One region of the Arthrobacter sp. Y3223151 genome, then DNA from elsewhere that is predicted to be linked to it. Evidence: predicted binding sites of a transcription regulator. Region 1 holds the regulator's gene; each other region holds the start of a gene.
The links. The regulator LexA, encoded in region 1, represses DNA repair genes until DNA is damaged. The targets are predictions, from matches to a motif close to TCGAACANNTGTTCGA.
Positions count from the first base shown of each region.

Region 2: ruvA (Holliday junction branch migration protein RuvA) is a predicted target of LexA. The motif match lies at 4,116-4,131, and genes of this name have one in related genera.
Region 3: uvrA (excinuclease ABC subunit UvrA) is a predicted target of LexA. The motif match lies at 2,675-2,690, and genes of this name have one in related genera.

Region 1 covers NZ_JBNHGI010000016.1:25,238-32,927, forward strand. Annotated here, with positions in the region: gene hflX (GTPase HflX) at 1-711, shown strand, start outside; gene AC5RUP_RS16015 (ATP-dependent DNA helicase) at 704-2,743, shown strand; gene lexA (transcriptional repressor LexA) at 2,860-3,609, opposite strand; gene AC5RUP_RS16025 (LysM peptidoglycan-binding domain-containing protein) at 3,906-4,259, shown strand; gene AC5RUP_RS16030 (histidinol-phosphate transaminase) at 4,333-5,442, shown strand; gene hisB (imidazoleglycerol-phosphate dehydratase HisB) at 5,497-6,114, shown strand; gene hisH (imidazole glycerol phosphate synthase subunit HisH) at 6,111-6,752, shown strand; gene AC5RUP_RS16045 (hypothetical protein) at 6,755-6,916, shown strand; gene priA (bifunctional 1-(5-phosphoribosyl)-5-((5-phosphoribosylamino)methylideneamino)imidazole-4-carboxamide isomerase/phosphoribosylanthranilate isomerase PriA) at 6,965-7,690, shown strand, end outside.
Region 2 covers NZ_JBNHGI010000017.1:43,842-51,531, reverse strand. Annotated here, with positions in the region: gene AC5RUP_RS16415 (type 1 glutamine amidotransferase) at 1-556, opposite strand, end outside; gene AC5RUP_RS16410 (Mur ligase family protein) at 556-1,851, opposite strand; gene pdxT (pyridoxal 5'-phosphate synthase glutaminase subunit PdxT) at 2,026-2,691, shown strand; gene AC5RUP_RS16400 (YebC/PmpR family DNA-binding transcriptional regulator) at 2,694-3,449, shown strand; gene ruvC (crossover junction endodeoxyribonuclease RuvC) at 3,476-4,036, shown strand; gene ruvA (Holliday junction branch migration protein RuvA) at 4,200-4,835, shown strand; gene ruvB (Holliday junction branch migration DNA helicase RuvB) at 4,837-5,922, shown strand; gene AC5RUP_RS16380 (preprotein translocase subunit YajC) at 6,065-6,508, shown strand; gene secD (protein translocase subunit SecD) at 6,620-7,690, shown strand, end outside.
Region 3 covers NZ_JBNHGI010000005.1:194,541-202,230, reverse strand. Annotated here, with positions in the region: gene AC5RUP_RS09920 (hypothetical protein) at 1-346, shown strand, start outside; gene AC5RUP_RS09915 (DNA topoisomerase IB) at 310-1,305, shown strand; gene AC5RUP_RS09910 (MBL fold metallo-hydrolase) at 1,429-2,073, opposite strand; gene AC5RUP_RS09905 (GntR family transcriptional regulator) at 2,183-2,566, shown strand; gene uvrA (excinuclease ABC subunit UvrA) at 2,780-5,626, shown strand; gene AC5RUP_RS09895 (HAD hydrolase-like protein) at 5,704-6,426, shown strand; gene AC5RUP_RS09890 (lysophospholipid acyltransferase family protein) at 6,423-7,088, shown strand; gene uvrC (excinuclease ABC subunit UvrC) at 7,137-7,690, shown strand, end outside.

The sequences.
Region 1 (7,690 bases):
GCACGGGAAACCAAGCGCGCCAACCGCCGCCGCAATGCCGTGCCGTCGGTGGCAATCGCCGGCTACACCAATGCCGGCAAGTCGTCGCTGCTCAACCGCCTGACGGATGCGGGCGTGCTGGTCGAGAACGCGCTCTTCGCCACCCTGGATCCGACCGTCCGCCGGGCGGAAACACCGGACGGCATCGGTTATACGCTCGCCGACACGGTAGGGTTCGTCCGGTCGTTGCCGACGCAGCTGGTGGAAGCCTTCCGCTCCACCCTGGAGGAAGTTGCCGACGCCGACGTCATCCTGCACGTCGTCGACGTCTCGCATCCCGACCCGGAGGGCCAGATCGCCGCAGTGCGCGAGGTGCTGACCGAAATCGAAGCACGGCACATTCCGGAAATCGTCGTCTTGAACAAGGCCGATGCCGCCGATCCCTTCGTGGTCGAGCGACTGCGCCAGCGCGAACCGCGGCACGTCGTGGTCTCGGCGCGGACGGGGCAGGGCATCGATGAGATGCTTCGGCTCGTCAGCGAGACGATCCCGCGGCCCAGTGTGAAGCTGCAACTGCTGGTGCCCTACGACCGTGGCGAAGTGATTAGCCGCCTGCACAACGAAGACGCCGAGATCCTCTCCATGGAGCATGGCGGGGACGGCACGCGGCTCGACGTGATGGTGCGCGAGGGCCTGGCATCGGAGCTGGAACAGTTCCTCCGGCATGACTGACCTCCAGGTTCCCGCCGGTGAGGCGTTGCGGCTGCTTGATGTCGCCGTTCAGGAGATGGGCGGGCAGCACCGTGCCGGCCAGCACGAGATGGCGGCGAAAGTAGCCGAGGCCTTCGAGCGCCGGCAACACCTGCTGGTGCAGGCGGGCACAGGCACCGGCAAGTCGCTGGCCTACCTGGTGCCGCTCATGGTCCAGGCGCTGGAGGGGGAGAAGCCGGCCATCGTCTCCACCGCAACGTTGGCGCTGCAATCGCAGATCGTCAAGCGGGATCTGCCCCGGCTGTTGGAGGCCGTCGCCGACGAGCTTCCCAGGCCGCTGGACGTCGCTTTGCTCAAGGGCAGGAACAATTACCTCTGCCTGCACAAGCTCGCGGGCGGCTTTCCGGACGAGGACGCGCCGGCGGCACTGTTCAGCCTCGGCGAGGACGCGGTTCCGCATCCTGCTCCGGCCGGCGCAGGGTCCGCTTCCGGCGCCTCGGGCGCGCTGGGCAAGGAAGTCGTGCGCCTGCGCGAGTGGGCACAGGAGACCGAAACCGGGGACCGGGATGAACTGGTGCCCGGTGTCAGCGACCGGGCCTGGCGGCAGGTCTCCGTCGGCTCGATGGAATGCTTGGGCGCCCAGAAGTGTCCCCTGGCCGCCGAGTGCTTCAGCGAACTGGCCCGGGGCCGCGCGGCAGAGGCTGACATCGTGATCACGAACCACGCCATGCTGGCCATCAACGCCTTCGAGGGCGTCGCGGTACTCCCGGACTATGACGTGGTGGTCATCGACGAGGCCCATGAGCTGCAGGACCGGGTCACCAGCGCCGTCGCGGGGCAACTCTCCGCCGCCATGGTGCGTACCGCCGCCTCGACGGCGCGCAAACACACGGGGATCAGCGTGGAGCCTTTGAACTCCGCCGCCGACGCCCTAGAGGACGTCCTGCAGTCGGTGCCGACCGGCTTGTTGGCGGTTGGCCTCCGCGAGGAGCATGAGCTGGTGCTCGCGCAGGTACGGGAAGCGGCCCGCGCGGCGCTCTCCGACTCCAAGCCCGAGGGTGCGGGGGCAGCGGACGGCGGACGGCAGATGGCGCGCTCACGGCTTTCGGCCGTGCTGGAGCTGGCTGAACGGCTGCTGTCCGCACCGGACTCCCGGGAGGTCATCTGGGCGACCCGTCCCAGCACCTATGGCGAGACCGGCGACTACGCCGCCAATGACGACCAGCCGGCAACGCTGAACATAGCACCGCTCTCGGTGGCGTCCCGGCTGCGTGAGGGCCTGTTCGACGAACATACCGTTGTGCTGACATCGGCGACGTTGTCGGTCGGGGGAACCTTCGACGCCGTCGCCGGGTCGCTCGGACTGCTCGGAGCCGGCGCGCCCGCCTATTCCAGCGTGGACGTGGGCAGCCCCTTCGATTACCCCAGGCAGGGCGTGCTCTACGTGGCGTCGCATCTACCGAAGCCGGGCCGGGGCACCAGCCCGGAACAGCTCGATGAACTCGAGGAGCTGCTGCTGGCCTCGCGCGGCGGCGCCCTGGGCCTGTTCTCCTCGCGGCGTGCGGCAGAAGAAGCCGCGGCCGAAATGCGCGTGCGCACCGACCTGCCCATCCTGTGCCAGGGCGAATCGTCGATGGGCGCGCTGGTCCGCCAATTCGCCGAAGAACCCGACACCTGCCTGTTCGGCACGATGACGCTCTGGCAGGGCGTCGACGTACCCGGCACAGCGTGCCGGCTCGTGGTCATCGACCGGATCCCGTTCCCCCGGCCGGACGACCCGCTCACGACTGCCCGGACCCGGTCCGTGGCGCAGGCCGGCGGAAACGGTTTCATGACCGTCTCGGCGACCCACGCGGCCGTGCGGCTGGCCCAGGGAGCCGGCAGGCTGATCCGCGCCTCCAACGACCGCGGGGTGGTGGCCGTCTTGGACTCCCGGCTGGCGACAGCGCGCTACGGGAACTTCCTCCGCAGCGCCCTGCCGCCCTTCTGGAGTACCAAGGACGGCGCCACGGCCCGCCAGATCTTGGAAAGGCTGGCGTCGGCCGCAGCCTGAACGTGCTGTGGGGACAGGCCCATCCCGGAGCGAGCGGGGCCCACCCGGCCGGGAACCGCCCGTGCGCGCAGGGATCCCGGGGTGGCGGCAGCGGGGGACCGGGAGACGAGGGCGCGTCAGAGGGCCCGCATCACCGAGACAACCTTGCCCATGATGGTTGCGTGGTCGCCCAGAATGGGTTCGTACTGGGTATTCTGCGGCAGCAGCCAGGTGTGGCCGTCGCGCTGCCGGAAGGTCTTGACCGTTGCTTCGTCGTCGAGCAGTGCCGCCACGATGTCGCCGTTCTCGGCCGTGTGCTGCTGGCGCACCACGACCCAGTCGCCGTCACAGATGGCCGCATCGATCATGGAATCGCCCGAGACCCTGAGCATGAACAACTCGCCGTGTCCCACCAGTTGCCGCGGCAGGGGCATGACGTCCTCGACCGCCTGGTCCGCCAGGATAGGCCCGCCCGCTGCGATCCGTCCCACCAGCGGCACCATCGCCGTGTCGGATGACGTGGTCAGCTCGGATACTGCGACGCCGCTGGAGCTGCGCAGCTGTTGCGGTTCATCGACTCCGACGATTTCCACACCCCCGTGCTCGAGTTTCAGCGGGGTCAGGATTTCCATGGCACGGGGACGCTTGGGGTCGCGCCTGATGTAGCCCATCTTCTCGAGCTGGGCCAACTGGTGCGTGACGCTGGACAGGCTTGCCAGACCGACGGTGTCACCGATCTCGCGCATGGACGGAGGGTATCCGTGGGACATGACGGAGCGCTGGATCGTTTCCAGGATCTTCTTCTGCCGCGGCGTCAGGCTGCGTCCCACTTTGACGGGCCGGCCGCGTCGCTTCGCTCCGGCAGTGGTGGTGGTCTCTTCCGACATGTCCGGCCCCGGTCTCCCCGTAGTGGTCCCTGCGCCGGCGCCGTAGCGGAACCGCACATGGGCTGTTGTCTCAACTGTTTTGTCGGTGGCGGCTGATGCACTGCTCTTACTGCCGCTCGACGCTTACAACGCTAGGCGAGGCGGTAGCGAATTTCAAACATTTGTTCGACTGAGTCTCGACAATGTTCGATCACCAGTGCTAAAACTGTAAGAGACGCATTCGAAGATACGTTCGAATACGGTCGCACAACGATCGAAACCAGCCGAAATAGATCGAATATCGGAAAGGTGGCACCATGTCCGCCCAGCTCGCACCGCAGCCCGCCGGCGTTCGCACCAGCACAGGCCTGCGGCTGACCCGCCGGGGCCGTTTGTTGCTGATCGGCCTGCCGCTGATGCTCGCCGCGGCCGCAGCCCTGACCCTGATCGGTTTCTTCACGGCTCCGGCAATGGCCGCCGCCGGGGGGCTGGGACCGGGGCCGGCAGCAACTGTCACGGTCGGCAGCGGCCAGACACTGTGGGACATAGCAGTGCAGTCCGCCCCGGACCGCAACCCTCACGATGTCATTTTCGAGATCGCGCAATTGAACGGCCTGCAGGGGGACATCGTCCACTCCGGACAGCAGCTGCTGGTCCCGTCGGCGCCCTGAGACCAGCCGTAATATGAGCTGCTTCGGCCCGCCCGATTCCTGCCCCGGGCGGGCCGAAGCTTAAACTGGACCGGTGAGTGAGCAGTTAGAACGCCTGAACCGCCTGCCGTTGCGGGAAAATCTCCGGGGCTTGGAGCCCTATGGTGCGCCCCAGCTGGAGGTTCCCGTCCTCCTGAACGTCAACGAAAACACCCATGGCCTCCCCGATGCTGTCCGCCAGGCCATCGTCTCGGCCGTCAGTGAGGCGGCCGCGGGCCTGAACCGGTATCCGGACCGCGAGTTCACGAAGCTGAGGACGGCGCTGGCCAGCTACTTGGGGCACGGCCTCACCGCAGAGAACATCTGGGCCGCCAACGGATCGAACGAAGTCCTGCAGCAAATCCTCCAGGCCTTCGGCGGCCCCGGCCGCACCCTGTTGAGCTTCCCGCCCACCTATTCCATGTACCCGCTGCTGGCCAGCGGAACGGACACGGATTATGTGGCTGTTCCGCGGGGGGCGGACTTCACGTTGTCCCCGGACGCCGCCGCCGCTGCCGTGGCCGACTCCGCGGCAAATGTGGTCGTTCTTTGCTCCCCGAACAACCCGACGGGCACCGCCCTGGGCCTTGAAGTCGTGGAGGCGGCGTATGCAGCGGGGGAGGCCTCCAAGGCCATCGTGATCGTGGACGAGGCCTACGCCGAGTTCGCCCACGAAGGAACGCCGAGCGCGCTGACGCTGTTGCCGGGGCGGGAGCGACTCATTGTTTCCCGGACCATGAGCAAGGCCTTCGCGCTGGCAGGCGCCAGGGTCGGGTACCTCGCCGCCGCACCGCAGATTACCGATGCGCTGCGCCTGGTCCGCTTGCCCTATCACCTCTCCGCGGTCACTCAGGCAACGGCCCTGGCCGCGTTGGAACATGCTGATGCGCTGCTGGCCAACGTCGAAGACATCAAGGCGCAGCGGGACCGCATTGTCGACGGGCTGGCCGCACTGGGACTTGACCCGGCGCCGTCCGACTCAAACTTCGTGTTTTTCGGTGGGCTGGAGGACCCCCGCTCGGTGTGGCAGGGGCTGCTGGAAGCCGGCGTGCTGATCCGCGACGTCGGGATCCCGGGCCATCTGCGGGTAACCGCCGGCACTGAGGCCGAGACCACAGCCTTCCTCGACGGCATCAAGGCCCTCGTGGCGAGCCCCGTCTCCTAAACTAGTAAGAGCGAACCGGCTCGTGCCGGTCGACCAATTCGTCAAAGGACTCCCATGACCGTGGAAACCACCACCGGACGTACCGCACGCCTCGAACGCATCACCAGCGAGTCGTCCGTGCTGGTTGAACTGGACCTCGACGGCACCGGCCGTTCCGAGATCAGCACCACCGTGCCGTTCTACGACCACATGCTCACCGCCCTGGCGAAGCACTCGCTCGTCGACCTGACCGTGAAGGCCAGCGGGGACACGCACATCGACGCGCACCACACCGTCGAAGATGTCGCCATCACCATCGGCGACGCCCTGAAGGAAGCGCTGGGGAGCAAAGCCGGGATCCGCCGTTTCGGCGAAGCCACGGTGCCCCTGGACGAGGCGCTGGCCCACGCCGTCGTGGACATCTCCGGCAGGCCCTACCTGGTGCACACGGGGGAACCGGCAGGCCAGGAGTACCACCTGATCGGCGGACACTTCACCGGATCGCTGACCCGCCACGTCTTCGAATCGATCACGCTGCACGCCCAGATCTGCCTGCACATGCGCGTGCTGGGCGGCAGGGACCCCCACCACATCGTCGAGGCCCAGTTCAAGGCCTTCGCCCGGGCGCTTCGCGCCGCCGTCGAAGCCGATCCACGTGTCGAGGGCATTCCCTCGACGAAGGGAGCCCTGTGACGGCTGCGCCTAAGGTCACCGTACTGGACTACGGCTCCGGGAACGTCCGCTCGGCAGTCCGGGCGCTGGAGCATGTGGGTGCCGACGTCACGCTGAGCCATGCCTCCGACGACGTCCTCGACGCCGACGGCCTGCTGGTTCCCGGCGTCGGGGCCTTCGCAACGGTCATGAAGGGGCTCAAGTCCGTGGACGCGCTTCGCTGGATTGGGCGGCGGGTGGCCGGCGGCCGGCCCGTGCTGGGCATCTGCGTCGGCCTGCAGGTCATGTTCGAAGAAGGCGTGGAACATGGCGTGCGGTCGCAGGGCATTGGGGAATGGCCGGGAACCGTGGAAGCGCTGCCCGCTGAGGTCGTGCCCCACATGGGGTGGAACACCGTGGACGCCGCGGAGGGCAGCCGGCTGTTTGCCGGGATCGAAGACGAGCGCTTCTACTTTGTACACTCCTACGGTGTGCAGCACTGGAACTTCGATGTCACCCAACCCGCGATGACACCCCCGCTGGTGACCTGGTCCACGCACGGCGCCCCGTTCATAGCGGCCGTTGAAAACGGTCCGCTGAGTGCTACCCAGTTCCATCCGGAAAAATCCGGAGACGCCGGCGCGGAGCTGCTGCGCAACTGGCTGAAGACGCTGAGGTAGTCATGGGCAGCATCCTCCTGATGGGCCTGGCCGGGCTGCTGGCCGGCGGCGCCATCTCGTTCCGGCAGCAGCGGCTGCCCAAGTGGTTGGTGATCGTCTTCTGGATCCTGGCCGGCCTGTCGCTGCTGGCTGCCTACTTGCTCACCCTCGGCCCGGCCGAGTAACCACACCCATCCCGCGCCCGCTGACGGCGCGCAGAAAGCGGAAGAACCATGACGAACGAAACCACCATCCTTGAACTTTTGCCCGCAGTCGACGTTGCCGACGGCCAGGCCGTCCGGCTGGTCCAAGGCGAAGCCGGCAGCGAGACCGGCTATGGGGATCCGCTGGAGGCTGCGCTGGCGTGGCAGACCGACGGGGCGGAATGGGTGCACCTGGTGGACCTCGACGCGGCGTTCGGCCGGGGCAACAATACGGAAGTGCTGCGCCGCGTCTCCGACGAACTGAAGATCAAGGTGGAGCTGTCCGGCGGCATCCGCGACGACGCGTCCTTGGAGCGCGCGCTTGAGTTCGGGGCTGCACGTGTCAATCTGGGCACCGCCGCCCTGGAAAACCCGGAATGGACAGCACGCGCCATTGCCCGGCACGGTGACGCCATCGCCGTCGGCCTGGATGTCCGTGGCACCACGCTCGCGGCCCGCGGCTGGACGCAGGACGGCGGCGACCTCTGGGAGGTGCTGGCCCGCCTCGAAGACGCCGGCTGCTCGAGGTACGTGGTCACCGATGTGACCAAGGACGGGACGCTGCGCGGGCCCAACGTGGACCTGCTCCGGCAGATGTGCGAGCGGACCGACAAGCCGGTGGTTGCCTCCGGCGGCATCTCCAGCCTGGATGACCTGCGGACACTGCGCGGCCTGGTCCCGGCCGGCGTCGAGGGAGCGATCGTGGGCAAGGCACTGTACGCGGGCAAGTTCACGCTGCCCGAAGCCCTCGATGTC
Region 2 (7,690 bases), on a different contig from region 1:
CGTTCCGGTGGCGGGCTCCCTCGGTGCCGTCGGTGCCGTTGTTGCCCTGGCCCTTGGTCACCCGTCCCAACGGCCGGACATCGCCGCCGAGGGTGGTCAGGCCGCTGTGGTTCTCGTACCCGATAATCGTGCCGAACTCGCCGCTTTCCAGCACAGTGTTGCCGATCAGCCGGGTGGGCCCGCCCACGGTTTCGGCATCGAGCAGCCCGATGCCGGTGATGACCTTGCCGGTGTGGGTGGTGAACCGGTGGCCAAACAGCTGGTAGAGGCCGCAGACCGCCAGCATCGGCAGGCCGTCCTCGGCCAGCTCCCGCAGCCGGCCGCCCTGGGCCAGGAGGTCGGCCTGGATCTTGTTCTGGCCGGAGTCCTGGCCGCCGCCGCCCACGATCAGGTCCACCTGCTCAGGGAACGCGTCGCCGGGGTTGTACTCATGCAGCCGGACGTCGTAGCCGCGCAGCTCCAGGCGCTTGCGCAGCACCAGGACGTTTCCCCAGTCGCCGTAGATGTTCATGTCCCGCGGGTAGAGCTGGAGCAGGTCGATTACAGGAGCGTCCATCAGGAGACCACTTCCACTTCGGTCAGTTTGCCGAGCTCGCGGCGCAGCGCCAGCATGGCGGTGTAGGTGCAGTAGATGCGCTTCGGCGTCTCCGGATCGCCCGCAATGAACCGCTGCAGCGAGGCATTGAGGTCCGTGTCCACCCGGTCCACGGGAACGTCCTCGTAGAAGAGGCGCAGCCCCATGTCGCGCGCCCGGACCCCGGAGACCTCGGCCACGCCGGTGTCCCGCAGCGAATCGAAGTCGACGTCCCAGAGCCAGGACATGTCCCGCCCGTCCGCGTAGTTGTCGTTGATGGCGATCATGGTCCGGTAGCCGGCGGCGGGGAAGGACTTCAGTGCCAGCCGGAAACCGGCCGGGTTCTTCACCAGCACCAGGTCCAGCGGCTGGCCGTTGACGGTCAGCGATTCGCCGCGGCCAAAGGCCGGCGTCACGTTCTCCAGCGAGGCAAGCAGCGCCGGTTCGTCCACCGCGGGGCCCAGCACGGTCCGCGCCAGCGCCATCGCCGCGGCGGCGTTAAACACGTTGTAGACGCCGGTCAGCTTCAGCTCGACCTCGATCTCGCGGCCGTCCAGTTGGAAGGTCGCGGCGGCCCCTTCGCAGACCGAGAGCACGACGTCGGCGCTCGGCCGGCCGGCGTCGTCGGCGGTGGTACCGGAGGGGCCGGCGGTCGCGGCGGACCGCATGTCGTCGTCGTGCGGGAACATGTGGCGCAGCTGCGGTGCCAGCCCGAAGTATTCAATCCGCGGCGCGGCCACGGCGCCCGCCAGCGCCGCGATGCGCGGGTCTTCCCGGTTCAGTACCACTGCCTCGGTCGTCGCGGCGGCGATCTGCCGGAGGAATCCCGCGGTCGTTTCGATTTCGCCGAAGCGGTCCAGTTGGTCGCGCATGACGTTGAGCAGCAGGCTGTAGCGCGGGGCCACCAGTTTGACGAAGTGAACGGCGTGGGCTTCGTCCAGTTCCAAGACGGCGATGTCCGCGTCGAGCCGGCCCCGGGCGTTGGAATCGCCCAGCACGGCAGCGACCACGCCGCGGGTGAAGTTGCTGCCGGTGCGGTTCGTGAACACCTTCAGGCCCTGCCCCTGCAACAGCTCCACCACCATCTTGGTGGTAGTGGTTTTGCCGTTCGTCCCGCTGATCACTATGACGCCGCGCGGCAGTTCGCCGAGCGTGCGCGGCAGGAACTGCGGATCGATTTTTTCGGCCACCAGGCCGGGCAGTGCGGAACCGCCGCCGCGGAGCCTGGCTACCGCCTTTACGGCCTTTCCGGCAACGGTCGCAAGGAGGTGTCGCATGAGTAGAGACTATACAAGCCGCCGTGCCCGGGCACCGCCGGCGCGGGCCGAACAGTGTCGGTCCCCACACCGGGCGGGGGCACCGTTTAACATCGCCGGACCGGTTGGCACTACTGTTTTTCCGTACGGCCGCCACTGAGGCGGCCCCGATGCGAATTCCGAGGAACCGTCACCGTGGTCACGATTGGTGTGCTCGCCCTGCAGGGCGATGTCCGCGAACATCTATCCGTCCTGCAGCACAGCGGCGCCACGGCGGTGCCGGTGCGCCGGCCGGCGGAACTGGCGGCCGTGGACGGCCTGGTCATCCCCGGCGGTGAATCCACGACGATCGACAAGCTCACCCGCATTTTTGAGCTGGCCGACCCGCTGAAGCGGCGGATCGAAGCGGGCATGCCGGTCTACGGTTCCTGCGCGGGCATGATCATGCTGGCCCGGGAGATTGCAGATCCGGCCACTGACCTGAAGGGCGAACCGCAGCAGACGCTGGGCGGCCTGGACATTACGGTGCGGCGGAACGCCTTCGGCCGGCAGCGCGAGTCGTTCGAGTCCGACCTGGACTTCCGGGGCCTGGAGTTCAGCGCGGCGTCTCCCGGCCAGGGCCCGGCGCCGGTCCACGCGGTGTTCATCCGTGCGCCCTGGGTGGAACGCGTGGGCGAGGGCGTGGAGGTCCTGGCCACCGTCGAGCCGGAGGAGGCCTCCCACACCGACACTTTGCACGGGACAGCTAGAATAGTGGCAGTGCGTTCGCGGCATCTGCTGGCGACATCCTTCCACCCGGAGATTACGGGGGAGCGCCGCATCCACGAACTTTTCATCCGCATCGTCAGAGGAGAGGCGTAAGCATGGCCGGACACTCGAAGTGGGCAACCACCAAGCACAAGAAGGCCGTGATCGACGCCAGGCGTGCCAAGTCGTTCGCGAAGCTGATCAAGAACATTGAGGTGGCGGCGCGCAACGGGGGAGCGGACATGTCCGGCAACCCCGCGCTGGAACTGGCCGTCCAAAAGGCCAAGAAGACCTCGGTTCCCAACGACAACATCGACCGCGCGGTCAAGCGCGGCGCCGGCCTGACCGGCGAAACGGTGGACTACAGCGAAATCATCTACGAGGCCCGCGGGCCGCAGGGCTCCGCTGTGCTGATCGAGTGCCTCACCGACAACAAGAACCGGGCCGCCTCCGAGGTCCGCCTGGCCATCACCCGCAACGGCGGCACCATTGCCGACCCGGGGTCGGTGTCCTACATGTTCTCCCGCAAGGGCGTGGTGTCCCTGCCCAGGAACGGGCTCACGGAAGACGACCTCCTGATGGCGGTGCTCGACGCCGGCGCGGAGGAAGTCAAGGAGCAGGGCGACAACTTCGAGGTCCACACCGATCCCACCGACCTGCGCGCCGTCGTGGGCGCACTGGAAGAGGCCGGCATCGAATACGAAACCGACGAGATCGAGTTCGTGTCCTCGATGGCCGTGGATCTCGACGCGGACGCGGCCCGGAAGTTCATGAAGCTGGTGGATGCCCTCGAGGATTTGGACGACGTCCAGAACGTCTACTCCAACGCCGACATCAGCGCGGACGTCCTCGCCGAAATCGAGAACGACTGACACCGGTCCGGCCGTCGCCGTCGGCCATGCGCGTGCTGGGAGTGGACCCGGGCCTGACCCGCTGCGGCCTGGGCGTGGTCGATGTCGAACCGAACCGGCGCTCCTCCCTGGTGGACGTCGGAGTGGTCGGGACCACCCCGGACATGCCGCTGGAGCTGCGCCTGCTGAAGATTGCGGACGCGATCGACGAATGGCTCGACGCGCACGCCCCGGACGTGCTCGCCGTCGAACGCGTTTTCAGCCAGACCAATGTCAGCACGGTGATGGGCACCGCGCAGGCGTCCGGCGTGGTCATCGCGGCCGCGGCACGGCGCGGGATCGGCGTCGCGCTGCACACGCCTACCGAGGTGAAAGCGGCGGTCACCGGCAACGGGCAGGCGGACAAAGCCGCCGTGACCAAGATGGTAACCCGGATCCTTCGGCTGGACACCCCGCCGCGCCCGGCCGATGCGGCGGACGCCCTGGCGCTGGCGATCACCCATGCCTGGCGCGGCGGAGCAGCGAAACCGGCTGCCGGCGGCGGGATGACGACGGCGCAGCGGCTCTGGGCGGAAGCGGAAGCGAAGGCCAAGCGCACCCGCCGCTGACGTGCGGCCGGCGGCGGCCGCGGCAGCGGGGCCACGGTGTGGCGGTGGCCGGCAATGTCCGTGCTGCCCCGTAAGCTATTCGTAGATATGTTCGGACAATCCGCCGCCGTGCTGCCTGCGGGGCGGACTCCGGGCCGCAGTGCCGGAATTGGGAGTTGAGTTCATGATTAGCTCGTTGCGCGGCGTCGTCGCCCACGTGGGATTGCAATCGGCCGTGATCGACGTCAACGGATTCGGCATGCTCGTCCAGGCGACGCCGCAGACCCTGGGCACGCTGTTCGTGGGGCGGGAGGCCGAACTGGCCACCACCATGATTGTGCGCGAAGACTCCATGACGCTGTTCGGCTTCGAGGACGCGGCGCAACGGGAAGTTTTTGAAACCCTTATCTCGGTCAGCGGGGTCGGTCCGAGGCTGGGCCTGGCGGCGCTGTCGGTGCACTCGCCCGAGGCCCTGAGGGTCGCCGCCGCGGAGGGGGACAGCAAGGCGTTCACCAAGGTTCCGGGCATCGGGCCGAAGCTCGCCGGCCGGATCGTGCTCGAGCTGGCCGGGAAGCTGATCCCCACCGGCGAGCAGGCCCCCCAGCAGAAGGGCGGCTGGAAGGGACAGGTGCAGGAGGCCCTGGCCGGCCTGGGCTGGTCCGAGAAGGACGCCGCCGCGGCGGTGGACACCACCGCCGAGGAAAATCCGGAGGCGGCAGCAGCAGGCAACGTGGGCGACTTGCTCCGGCTGACCCTGCGCCGGCTCGGCCAGGACGGCGCCCGGACCGGCGCGGCCCGGCGGACCGCGGGAGTGAACTAGCGTGGCGGAGGAATCCGAGAACAACCGGCTGGTCGCCAACACGTCGGAAACCGAAGAACGGGCGATCGAATCGGCGCTGCGGCCCAAGAACCTGGACGATTTCGTGGGCCAGGCCCGGGTCCGCCAGCAGCTGTCGCTGGTGCTGGAGGCATCCCGGATCCGCGAACGGACAGCCGACCATGTTCTGCTGTCCGGGCCGCCCGGTCTGGGCAAGACCACGCTGGCCATGATCATCGCCGCGGAAATGAACGCGCCGCTGCGCATCAGCTCCGGGCCGGCGATCCAGCACGCGGGCGACCTGGCGGCGATCCTGTCGTCGTTGACCGAGGGGGAGATCTTCTTCCTGGACGAGATCCACCGGATGTCGCGGCCGGCGGAGGAAATGCTCTACATGGCGATGGAGGACTTCCGGGTGGACATCGTGGTGGGGAAGGGCGCCGGCGCCACCGCCATCCCGCTCGACCTGCCGCCGTTCACCCTCGTCGGGGCCACGACCCGGGCCGGACTGCTGCCGGGCCCGCTGCGCGACCGGTTCGGTTTCACCGGGCACTTGGAGTTCTACGCCGTCGCGGAGCTTGAACTCGTGCTCCGCCGCTCGGCCATGCTGCTGGACCTCAAGGTGAGTTCGGCCGGTTTCGCCGAGATCGCCGGGCGCTCCCGCGGCACGCCCCGCATCGCCAACCGTCTGCTGCGCCGGGTTCGGGACTGGGCCCTCGTGCACAAGATCGAGGAGATCGATGCGCGCGCGGCAGCGGCGGCACTCGATATGTACGAAGTCGACGAACGGGGACTGGACCGGCTGGACCGGGCGGTGCTGACCGCCCTGATCACCAAGTTCGGCGGAGGACCCGTCGGCCTGTCCACCCTGGCCATAGCCGTCGGCGAGGAAACCGAGACGGTGGAGACCGTGGCCGAGCCCTACTTGGTCCGCGAAGGGCTGCTCGGTCGGACGCCGCGCGGACGGATCGCCACCGCCGCGGCCTGGCAACACCTGGGGCTGGCGGTGCCCGATCACCTGGCCGCGGGACCGACCGAAGACCTGCTCTCGGAACTGCTGGAGCCGGACACGGATTTCGCCGAAAACTGAAGCTTGACCGTGTGCGGGCGGTCACCGCGTAGAATGGTAGGAACGTGCGGAGTGCGCCGTCCCCCACGGGACGCGGCAGGCTGCGTACACGGTCCGGATTTTCCTACCGGTCCGCTCCAGACTTCTAGGACGGAACTTTCCTGTGTTCGTAAATCTCTTCACCGGCACCACTCCCCAGCAGCCGTCGGGCGGCATCGACGTGATGACCATCGGCCTGTTCGCCGTTTTCGCGCTGTTGATCTTCTTCATGTTCCGCAAGCAGAAGAAGGTCCAGGCGCAGATGCGCGAAAAGGCCGAGCGCATCAAGGAGCAGATGGTGCCGGGCACCGAGGTGATGACGCAGTTCGGCCTCTTCGGCACCGTCGTTTCCCTCGACCCCGACAACAACAAGGTGGTCCTTGAACTGTCGCCGGGCAACACCGCCACCGTGCACACCCAGGCGGTGAACGAAGTCGTGACGCCGGAGGCCCCCGAGGTTCCCGATGACGCCTCGTCCCTCACCACGGAAAGCGCTACCCGCCCGGAGGAGTCCGCCGAGGACACCCTGAAGCGGCTCAACGAAGAGCAGAACAAAGACACCAAGTAGGCCAGCGACGGCTTAGCCGTATAGGCGTGCAGTGGCGGGGCATGCCCCGCCACTTCGCCATGTACCGGCCGGTTCCGCCGGCCGACTGAGCCGATGAGAGAAAGATCTTCCATGGCACGATCCGGTTCCACCAGCATTGCGCGGCGGACACTTATCTGGCTCGGTGTGCTCCTGGCCGCCGGCACCGTCATCCTAGGCAGCGGTGTATTCACCGGCCAGGCGAGCTGGGCGCCCAAGCTGGCGCTCGACCTTGAGGGCGGCACCCAGATGATCCTGGCTCCGCAGGTCCAAGGCGGCGGAGGCGAGATCACCGCCGAGCAGCTCAACCAGGCAGTGGAGATCATCCGCCAGCGCGTCGACGGCTCCGGCGTGGCTGAAGCTGAGATCACCACGCAGTCCGGCCGCAACGTGGTGGTCAGCCTGCCCGGTGTTCCGGACCAGCGGACCCGCGAACTGATCCAGGCATCGGCCGCCATGGAATTCCGCCCGGTGCTCACCGCTGCGCCGGGTTCCGCCGTTCCCGAAGAAGAGCGGACGCCAGAAGCGGACCTTCCAAAACCGGCGGGCGACCCGGAGAACGCCAGCGACTTGAACTGGATCACCCCGGAGCTCTATCAGGAGTTCGAGGCGCTGGAGTGCCTTGACCCGGCCGCGGCCGAAGAGGAGAGCGAGCCTGCCGACCCGGCCAAGCCGATGGTCGCCTGCGAACCGGATACCGGCATGAAGTACATCCTGGGCCCGGTGGAGGTGCCCGGCACCGACATCGCCGACTCCAGCTTTGGCCAGGTGCGCGGCACCCAGGGGCAGACGCTGAACCAGTGGGCAGTGAACATCGAGTTCAACAGCGAGGGAACCGCAACCTTCAAGGAAGTGACCGAACGGCTGTTCGGGCTCTCCGGCGCCCAAAACCAGTTCGCCATCGTGCTGGACGGCGAGGTGATTTCCGCTCCCACGACCAACGCGGTCATCCCGGACGGCAAGCCGCAAATCACCGGCAACTTCACGGAGGAATCTGCCCGTGTCCTCTCCGAGCAGCTGAAGTACGGCGCGCTGCCGATCAGCTTCGAGATCCAGAGCGAGCAGCAGATTTCCGCCACCCTGGGCGCCGACCAGTTGCGGATGGGCCTGTTCGCCGGGCTCATCGGCCTGGTGCTGGTCGCCGCCTACTCGATCTTCCAGTAC
Region 3 (7,690 bases), on a different contig from region 1:
CGACGAGTACCTGGTCTTCGATGCCGTAACGCTGCTGCCGCCGCAGGCCGGGGCGCCCGCACTGCCGCGATGGGACGTCAGCTACTGGTGCAGCCGCTGCGACGGCTATTACGGGCACGAAACCTTCAAGGTACCGGCCACGGAATCCGAGAGCGTGGGAATCGATTTCGGCGCCGATGGCTACATGCACTGCGGGGAGCCGATGCAGCCGGTGGAACGCATCGACCACTCCATCGTTGATCCCGTGGATGCCGGCTCCCCGGAAACCGGGCCGCTCCCGACCGTGCGGGTCAACGTTGAAATCCTTCGCTGCAGCTGCGGATTCAAGATGGAGGTGCCCATCTGAGGCTAAGGCGCAGCAACGTCCGTGCACCCGGCATCACCCGCCGGCGCCACGGGGCGGGGTTCTCCTACCGCAACCCGGACGGTTCGAGGCCTGCCGGGGACGAGCTCCGAAGGATCAAGGCGTTGGCGGTTCCGCCCGCGTGGTCGGATGTGTGGATTTGCCCGGCACCCAATGGGCATATCCAGGCCGCGGGAACCGACGACGCCGGGCGGCGGCAATACATCTACCATGCCCGTTGGCGGGAACTGAGGGATCGGGAAAAGTTCGACCGCTCCCTGGCGTTCGGAGCCACCCTGACCACCGCGCGCCGTAAGGTGACGAGGCTGCTGAGGTCCGGCGAACGTACCCGCCAGGTGGCCTGTGCCGTTGCCTTCCGCCTGCTGGACAGCGCGTCGTTGCGGATCGGCTCGGAAGTCTACGCCGAAGACAACGGTTCCTACGGGGTGACGACGTTGTTGGTTCGCCACGTGCAGGTGCGGGAAGAGACCGTCCGGCTGCATTTTCCCGGAAAGAGCGGGCTGCAGTGGGACGTGGAACTGAAGGATCCGGACATTGCCGTCCAGTTGGCGGCGGTGCGGACCCTGAAGGCCGACGATCCGGCCATCGGTTACCGCAACGGCACCGGAGACTGGTCGGGGCTTTCCGCGTCGGAGTTGAACGAGTTTATTCACGAACTCTGCGGGCCCGAGTTCAGTGCCAAGGATTTCCGGACGTGGCAGGGAACGGTAACGGCCGCCGTGGCACTGGCCGGCTACAACGGCAAGCCGAATCTCACCGGCCGGCGCAAGGCCGTGGTCGCAGCCATGCACGCCGTCTCGGAGCGGTTGGGCAATACGCCCGCCGTGGCCCGCAAGTCGTACGTGGATCCGCGGCTCGTGGACCGCTTCATGGCGGGACAGATCCCGGACGCCGCAACCTACTCCGCGGCGGAACGCAGCCTGCCGTCCTTCCTGGCCTGACAGGGGCAGCCTGCCATCCTTCGTCGGGTGACAAGGGAGCTAAAGCAGCCCGCGGCGCTAGAATTAGAGAGCCCCGGCAGGCGGGATTCCCCCCAACGTCCACGTCTGTCGGGGTTGATGCGTTTACCAGCCGCGGGATTTCCACTCGTCCAGATGGGGCCGCTCTGCCCCGAGGGTGGTCCCGGCGCCATGGCCCGGATGGACCACCGTGTCGTCGGGCAGGTAGTTGAACACCCGTTCGGTTACATCGTTGAAGAGGGTGGCAAACCGCTCCGGGTCCTGCTGCGTGTTGCCCAGCCCGCCCGGAAACAAGGAATCTCCGGTGAACAGGTGCGGGGGACCCTCCGGTGCGCGGTAGAGCAGCGCCACGGATCCCGGCGTGTGCCCGCGCAGCTTGATGGCTTCCAACGAGAATCCGTCGAACCGGCCGACGTCCTGATGCTCGAGGGCAACATCGGTCCGCACCTCGATCTGCGGAATATCCTCCACGCCGGCCGCCGTTTTGGCGCCGGTAGCGGCCACCGCCTCCGGCAGGGCCCGGACATGGTCCCAGTGGCTGTGCGTGGTCACGATCAGGGCAACCTCGGCCGGCCGCCCGGCATCCGCGGCGCCCTCGCGCAGCAGTTGCCGGATGGCCGGAAAGTCATCGGCGGCATCAATCAACACCTGGGTGCCGGAAGCCTTGTCCGTCAGCAGATAGACGTTGTTGTCCATCTCGGAAACGGAAATACCGCGGATTGTGACTGCAGGATCTTCGTGAAGCAACATGCTTCCCAGCCTACCGACAGTCGACCCGGACGGCTCAGGATGTCATTCTGGTTGTAGCAGCGGACAGGCAGCGCGGTGCTGCGGACACGACGAGGAGCGGGCGCAGGCGATGGAAGCGAGTGAGTTTGACTGGCGGATGAACCGCGACAGCGCCGTGCCGCTCTTCGAGCAGCTGAGGCTGCGGATCATTGAAGCGGCCGACGCCGGCGAACTCCCGGTGGGTACGAAGCTGCCGCCCGTCAGGCGGTTGGCCGATCATCTGGGTGTGGTCCCGAATACCGTGGCACGCGCCTACCGGGAGCTTGAAACTGCCGGGCGGGTGGAAACCCACGGCCGGGCCGGTACCGTGGTCAGCGCCGGAGCCGGCAAGGCCCGCCAACAACTGGGCGATGCCGCCGAAGCGTTCGCCCGTGCCGTTCACGGTCAAGGGATCGGCGGCAAGGAAGCACTCGCCGCCGCCAAGGCCGCGTTGGAGCGCCACGGCATCAAGTAGGCCGCATCCAGTAGGTGAAGCGGCGGGCTGGCGGCAGCCAGCGGAGGCCGCATTTGCGGACGTCTGCTGTCCGCAGGGGTTGTCCGCCGTGACCGATGTAATACAAGTTCGAACGAATTTTCGATTAGAGTAGATACCGTGCTAAAAGCAAGCGAAACGTCCGTCCCGGCGACCGATTCCGAGTCTGCCACCCCCGTTTCCCGCTCCGCGGACATGTCCAGACTGGTCGTCAAGGGCGCCCGCGAGCATAATCTGCAGAACGTCAGCGTGGACCTGCCCCGCGACGCCATGATCGTCTTCACGGGACTGTCCGGCTCGGGCAAGTCGTCGTTGGCCTTCGATACGATCTTCGCCGAGGGCCAGCGCCGGTACGTGGAATCGCTCTCTTCCTATGCGCGGATGTTCTTGGGGCAGGTGGACAAGCCTGATGTGGACTTCATCGAGGGCCTGTCGCCGGCGGTGTCGATCGATCAGAAGTCGACCAGCCGCAACCCGCGCTCCACCGTGGGAACAATCACCGAGATCTACGATTACCTGCGCCTGCTGTGGGCCCGCGTCGGCCGCCCCTTTTGCCCGCAGTGCGGTGAACCGGTGGAGAAGCAGACCCCGCAGCAGATCGTGGACCAGTTGCAAGAGCTTCCCGAAGGGACCCGGTTCCAGATCCTGGCCCCGGTAGTGCGCGGGCGCAAGGGCGAGTTCGTCGACCTGTTCAAGGAACTGAGCACCAAGGGCTTTTCCCGCGCCAAGGTGGACGGCAAGCTGGTGCAGCTAAGCGAACCGCCGAAGCTGGGGAAGCAGTACAAGCACACCATTGAGGTAGTGGTGGACCGGTTGGTGGCCAAAGAAGGCATCCACCAGCGCCTGACCGACTCGGTGGAAACCGCCCTGGCCCTCGCGGAGGGCCGGGTGCTGGCCGATTTCGTCGACCTTGCCGAGGACGAGCCGGGCCGCACGCGTGCCTTCTCCGAGCACCTGGCCTGCCCGAACGAACACCCTCTCGCCATCGACGAGATCGAGCCGCGCTCGTTCTCGTTCAACAACCCGTTCGGCGCCTGTCCGGCCTGTACCGGTATCGGCAGCAAGCTTGAAGTCGACGTGGACTTGGTGGTCCCGGATCCCGACCGGAGCCTGTCCGAGGGCGCCATTGCTCCGTGGTCCTTGGGCAAAGCTACCCAGGAGTACTGGACGCGGTTGCTCGAAGGGCTCTCGCATGAGCTGGGGTTCTCCATGGACGAGCCGTGGAAGAACCTGCCGAAGAAGGTCCGGGAGGCCGTACTGCACGGCAAGGACTTCAAGGTCGTGGTGCAGTACCGCAACCGCTTCGGCCGGGAACGGAAATACAGCACCGGGTTCGAAGGCGCGTTCCAGTACATCCACCGAAAGCATGAGGAAACCGAGTCCGAGTGGGCGAGGGACCGTTACAAGGAGTACATGCGCGAGGTCCCGTGCCCGGAATGCAACGGCGCGCGGCTGAACCCCGCGTCCCTGTCCGTGCTGATCAACGGGAAGTCCATCGCGGATGTGTCTGCCCTGCCGCTGCGCGAGGCGAGTTCGTTCCTCGCCGGCCTGGAGCTCTCGGCCCGCGAAACCCAGATCGCCCACCAGGTACTCATCGAGATCCAGGCGCGGCTGCGGTTCCTCTTGGACGTGGGCTTGGAATACCTGAACCTGGAGCGTGCCGCCGGCACGTTGTCCGGCGGGGAGGCCCAGCGCATCCGGCTGGCAACGCAGATCGGCTCCGGCCTGGTCGGCGTGCTCTACGTGCTGGACGAGCCCTCCATCGGCCTGCACCAGCGGGACAACCGCCGGTTGATCGAGACCCTCACACGGCTGCGCGACCTCGGCAACACCCTGATTGTGGTGGAGCACGACGAGGACACCATCGCCGAGGCCGACTGGATAGTGGACATCGGACCGGGCGCCGGGGAGCACGGCGGCGAAGTGGTTCACTCCGGCTCGCTGCAGGAGCTGTTGGACAACACGCGTTCCATCACCGGTGATTACCTGTCCGGCCGGCGCCGGATCGAACTGCCGGCCAAGCGCCGGAAGATGGACAAGAAGCGCCAGATCAAGGTGGTGGGCGCCCGGGAAAACAATCTCCGCGGCATCGATGCCTCGTTCCCGCTGGGAATCTTCACCGCGGTCACCGGCGTCAGCGGCTCCGGGAAGTCGACCCTGGTCAACGACATCCTCTACAAGGTGCTGGCGAACAAGCTCAACGGAGCCAAGCATGTTGCCGGCCGGCACACCAGGGTGGAAGGCGTGGACCAGCTGGACAAGGTCATCCACGTGGACCAGAGCCCGATCGGCCGCACGCCCCGGTCCAACCCGGCCACCTACACGGGAGTCTTCGACAACATCCGGAAGCTGTTCGCCGAGACCAACGAGGCGAAGCTCCGGGGCTACCTGCCCGGCCGGTTCTCGTTCAACGTCAAGGGCGGGCGCTGCGAGGCCTGCTCCGGCGACGGCACGCTGAAGATTGAGATGAACTTCCTGCCGGACGTCTACGTCCCGTGCGAGGTCTGCCACGGCGCACGGTACAACCGCGAGACGCTGGAAGTCCACTACAAGGGCAAAACAATTGCCGAAGTCCTGGACATGCCGATCGAGGAAGCAGCGGAATTCTTTGCCGCGTTCACCCCGATCGCGCGCCACTTGCGGACCCTGGTGGACGTCGGGCTGGGGTACGTCCGGCTCGGACAGCCCGCCACCACGTTGTCGGGCGGGGAAGCCCAGCGCGTCAAGCTCGCCAGCGAACTGCAGCGCCGTTCGAACGGGCGGAGCATCTACGTGCTGGACGAGCCGACCACCGGCCTGCACTTTGAGGACATCCGCAAGCTGCTGCAGGTGCTGCAGGGGCTGGTGGACAAGGGCAACACGGTAATCACCATCGAACACAACCTCGACGTGATCAAGAACGCCGACTGGGTTGTGGACATGGGGCCCGAGGGCGGTTCCGGCGGCGGCCAGATCATCGCCAGCGGCACTCCCGAGCAGGTGGCGGCAGTCGAGGGAAGCCACACCGGCCGCTTCCTGGCGGAGGCGCTCGGCCACCAGTGAGCCTGCCGGACGGAATAAGGTATTCCCCAGCAGGAATGGATTCCGGCGGATCCGCGGATCTGTGGGAAAATGCCCGGGTGACTCAATTGCCTGCGCTGGTACTTTTCGACCTCGACGGAACCCTGGTTGACCCCGCAGGTGCCATCACCACCGGAATAGCCGGCGCCCTCGCGGCGGCCGGCCTGCCGGTCCCGCCGCAGGAAGAACTCGGATCCCTGGTCGGGCCGCCGCTGGGTGAATCCCTGCGCGGGGCCGGAGTGCCGGAGCACCGGCTCGGCGAGGTGATCGCGTTGTACAGGGCGGGCTACCGCCGGTCCGGGATGGCGGCAAGCCGCGTGTACCCGGGCATCACCGGCCTGCTGGAGCGGCTCCTCTCCACCGGCGCGGTCCTCGCCGTCGCCACGCAGAAGCCGACAGCGCTGGCGCGGGAGCTGCTGCGGCTGCAGGGCCTGGAGCAGTACTTCGCGGGGATTTACGGAGCCGAGGGCGACGATCCCGCCCCGGCGGCGGAACCCGGGCTGGGCAAGGTGTCGATCCTGCAGGCCGCGCTGGATGCTTTCAGCGACTCCTGCGGCCCGGTGGTCATGGTGGGCGACCGGCTCTACGACGCCGCCGCAGCTCTCCGGCTCGGCATCCCCGCCGTCGGGGTCGGCTGGGGCTTCGCCGCCCCCGGGGAACTGGAAGCCGCCGGCGCGGCCGTCGTCGTGGATACCGCCGAAGAACTTGAGGCCGCTATTGGGCGGCTGACCGCCGCCGAGCCCGAGGGCGCCCTGGCCGGCCGCCGGGGACCGGCCGCATGAGGACGTTCGAAGCGACGCGCGCCTCGTTCCGGGCCGGGCTGCGGCTCAGCTGCCGGCCGACGATTGAAGGCATCGCGAACTTTCCCGCGACCGGCCCGGTGATTGTGGCACCGAACCACCTGTCCTTCCTCGACAGCGTCATCATCCAGGCGATGATGCCGCGCAAGGTGGCCTTCTTCGCCAAAGCCGAATACTTCACCACCCGCGGTCCCAAGGGCGCTGCGATGCGGTGGTTTTTCCACAGCGTCGGCTCGATACCGGTGGAGCGGGGCGAACAGGCCGCCAGCGTGGCCGCGCTGCGGAGCGCCCTGGACGTACTGGAACGCAACGAGGCTTTCGGGATCTATCCTGAAGGAACACGGTCCCGTGACGGCAAGCTCTACCGGGGCCGCACCGGCGTGGGGTGGCTGGCCCTCACGACCGGGGCGCCGGTGCTGCCGGTAGGGCTGATCGGCACCGAACAGCTGCAGCCCGCCGGGAGGATGATGATCCGGCCGAGCCACTTCACGGTCCGGATCGGCAAGCCGCTGTACTTCAAGCGGACGGGGCCGGAGCACTCGCTGCCGGCGCGCCGGTCGGCCACCGACCAGATCATGGACGCGATCGCCGACCTGACCGGCCAGGATCGCTCGAACAGCTACAACAAGACGCCGTCGGCTTAACCGGCCGGACGGCACCCAGGGCCCAGGCGAGGAAGGGAGTGACCGGCCATGGCTAATCCTGCTTCCTACCGTCCGCGGACGGGGGAGATCCCGACCAATCCCGGCGTCTACCGTTTCCGGGACGAGCACCGGCGCGTGATCTACGTCGGCAAGGCGAAGAACCTGCGGTCCCGGCTCAACAGCTACTTCGCCAGCCCCAAGAACCTGCCGCCCAAGACGCATGCGATGGTGCATACGGCGGCTTCGGTGGAGTGGACCATCGTGGGCAGCGAACTGGAGGCCATCCAGCTCGAGTACACGTGGATCAAAGAGTTCACACCGCGCTTCAACATCATGTTCCGGGACGACAAGTCCTATCCCTACCTGGCCGTGACCATGGCGGAGAAGTTCCCGCGCGTGCAGGTGATGCGCGGCGAGCGGCGCAAGGGCGTCAAGTACTTCGGTCCGTACTATCCGGCGAAAGCGATCCGCGAGACCGTGGACACCCTGCTGCGGGTTTTCCCGGTCCGCACCTGCAGCACCGGCGTCTTCAACCGCGCCCAGCGCACCGGCCGGCCGTGCCTGCTGGGCTACATCGACAAGTGCTCGGCGCCCTGTGTGGG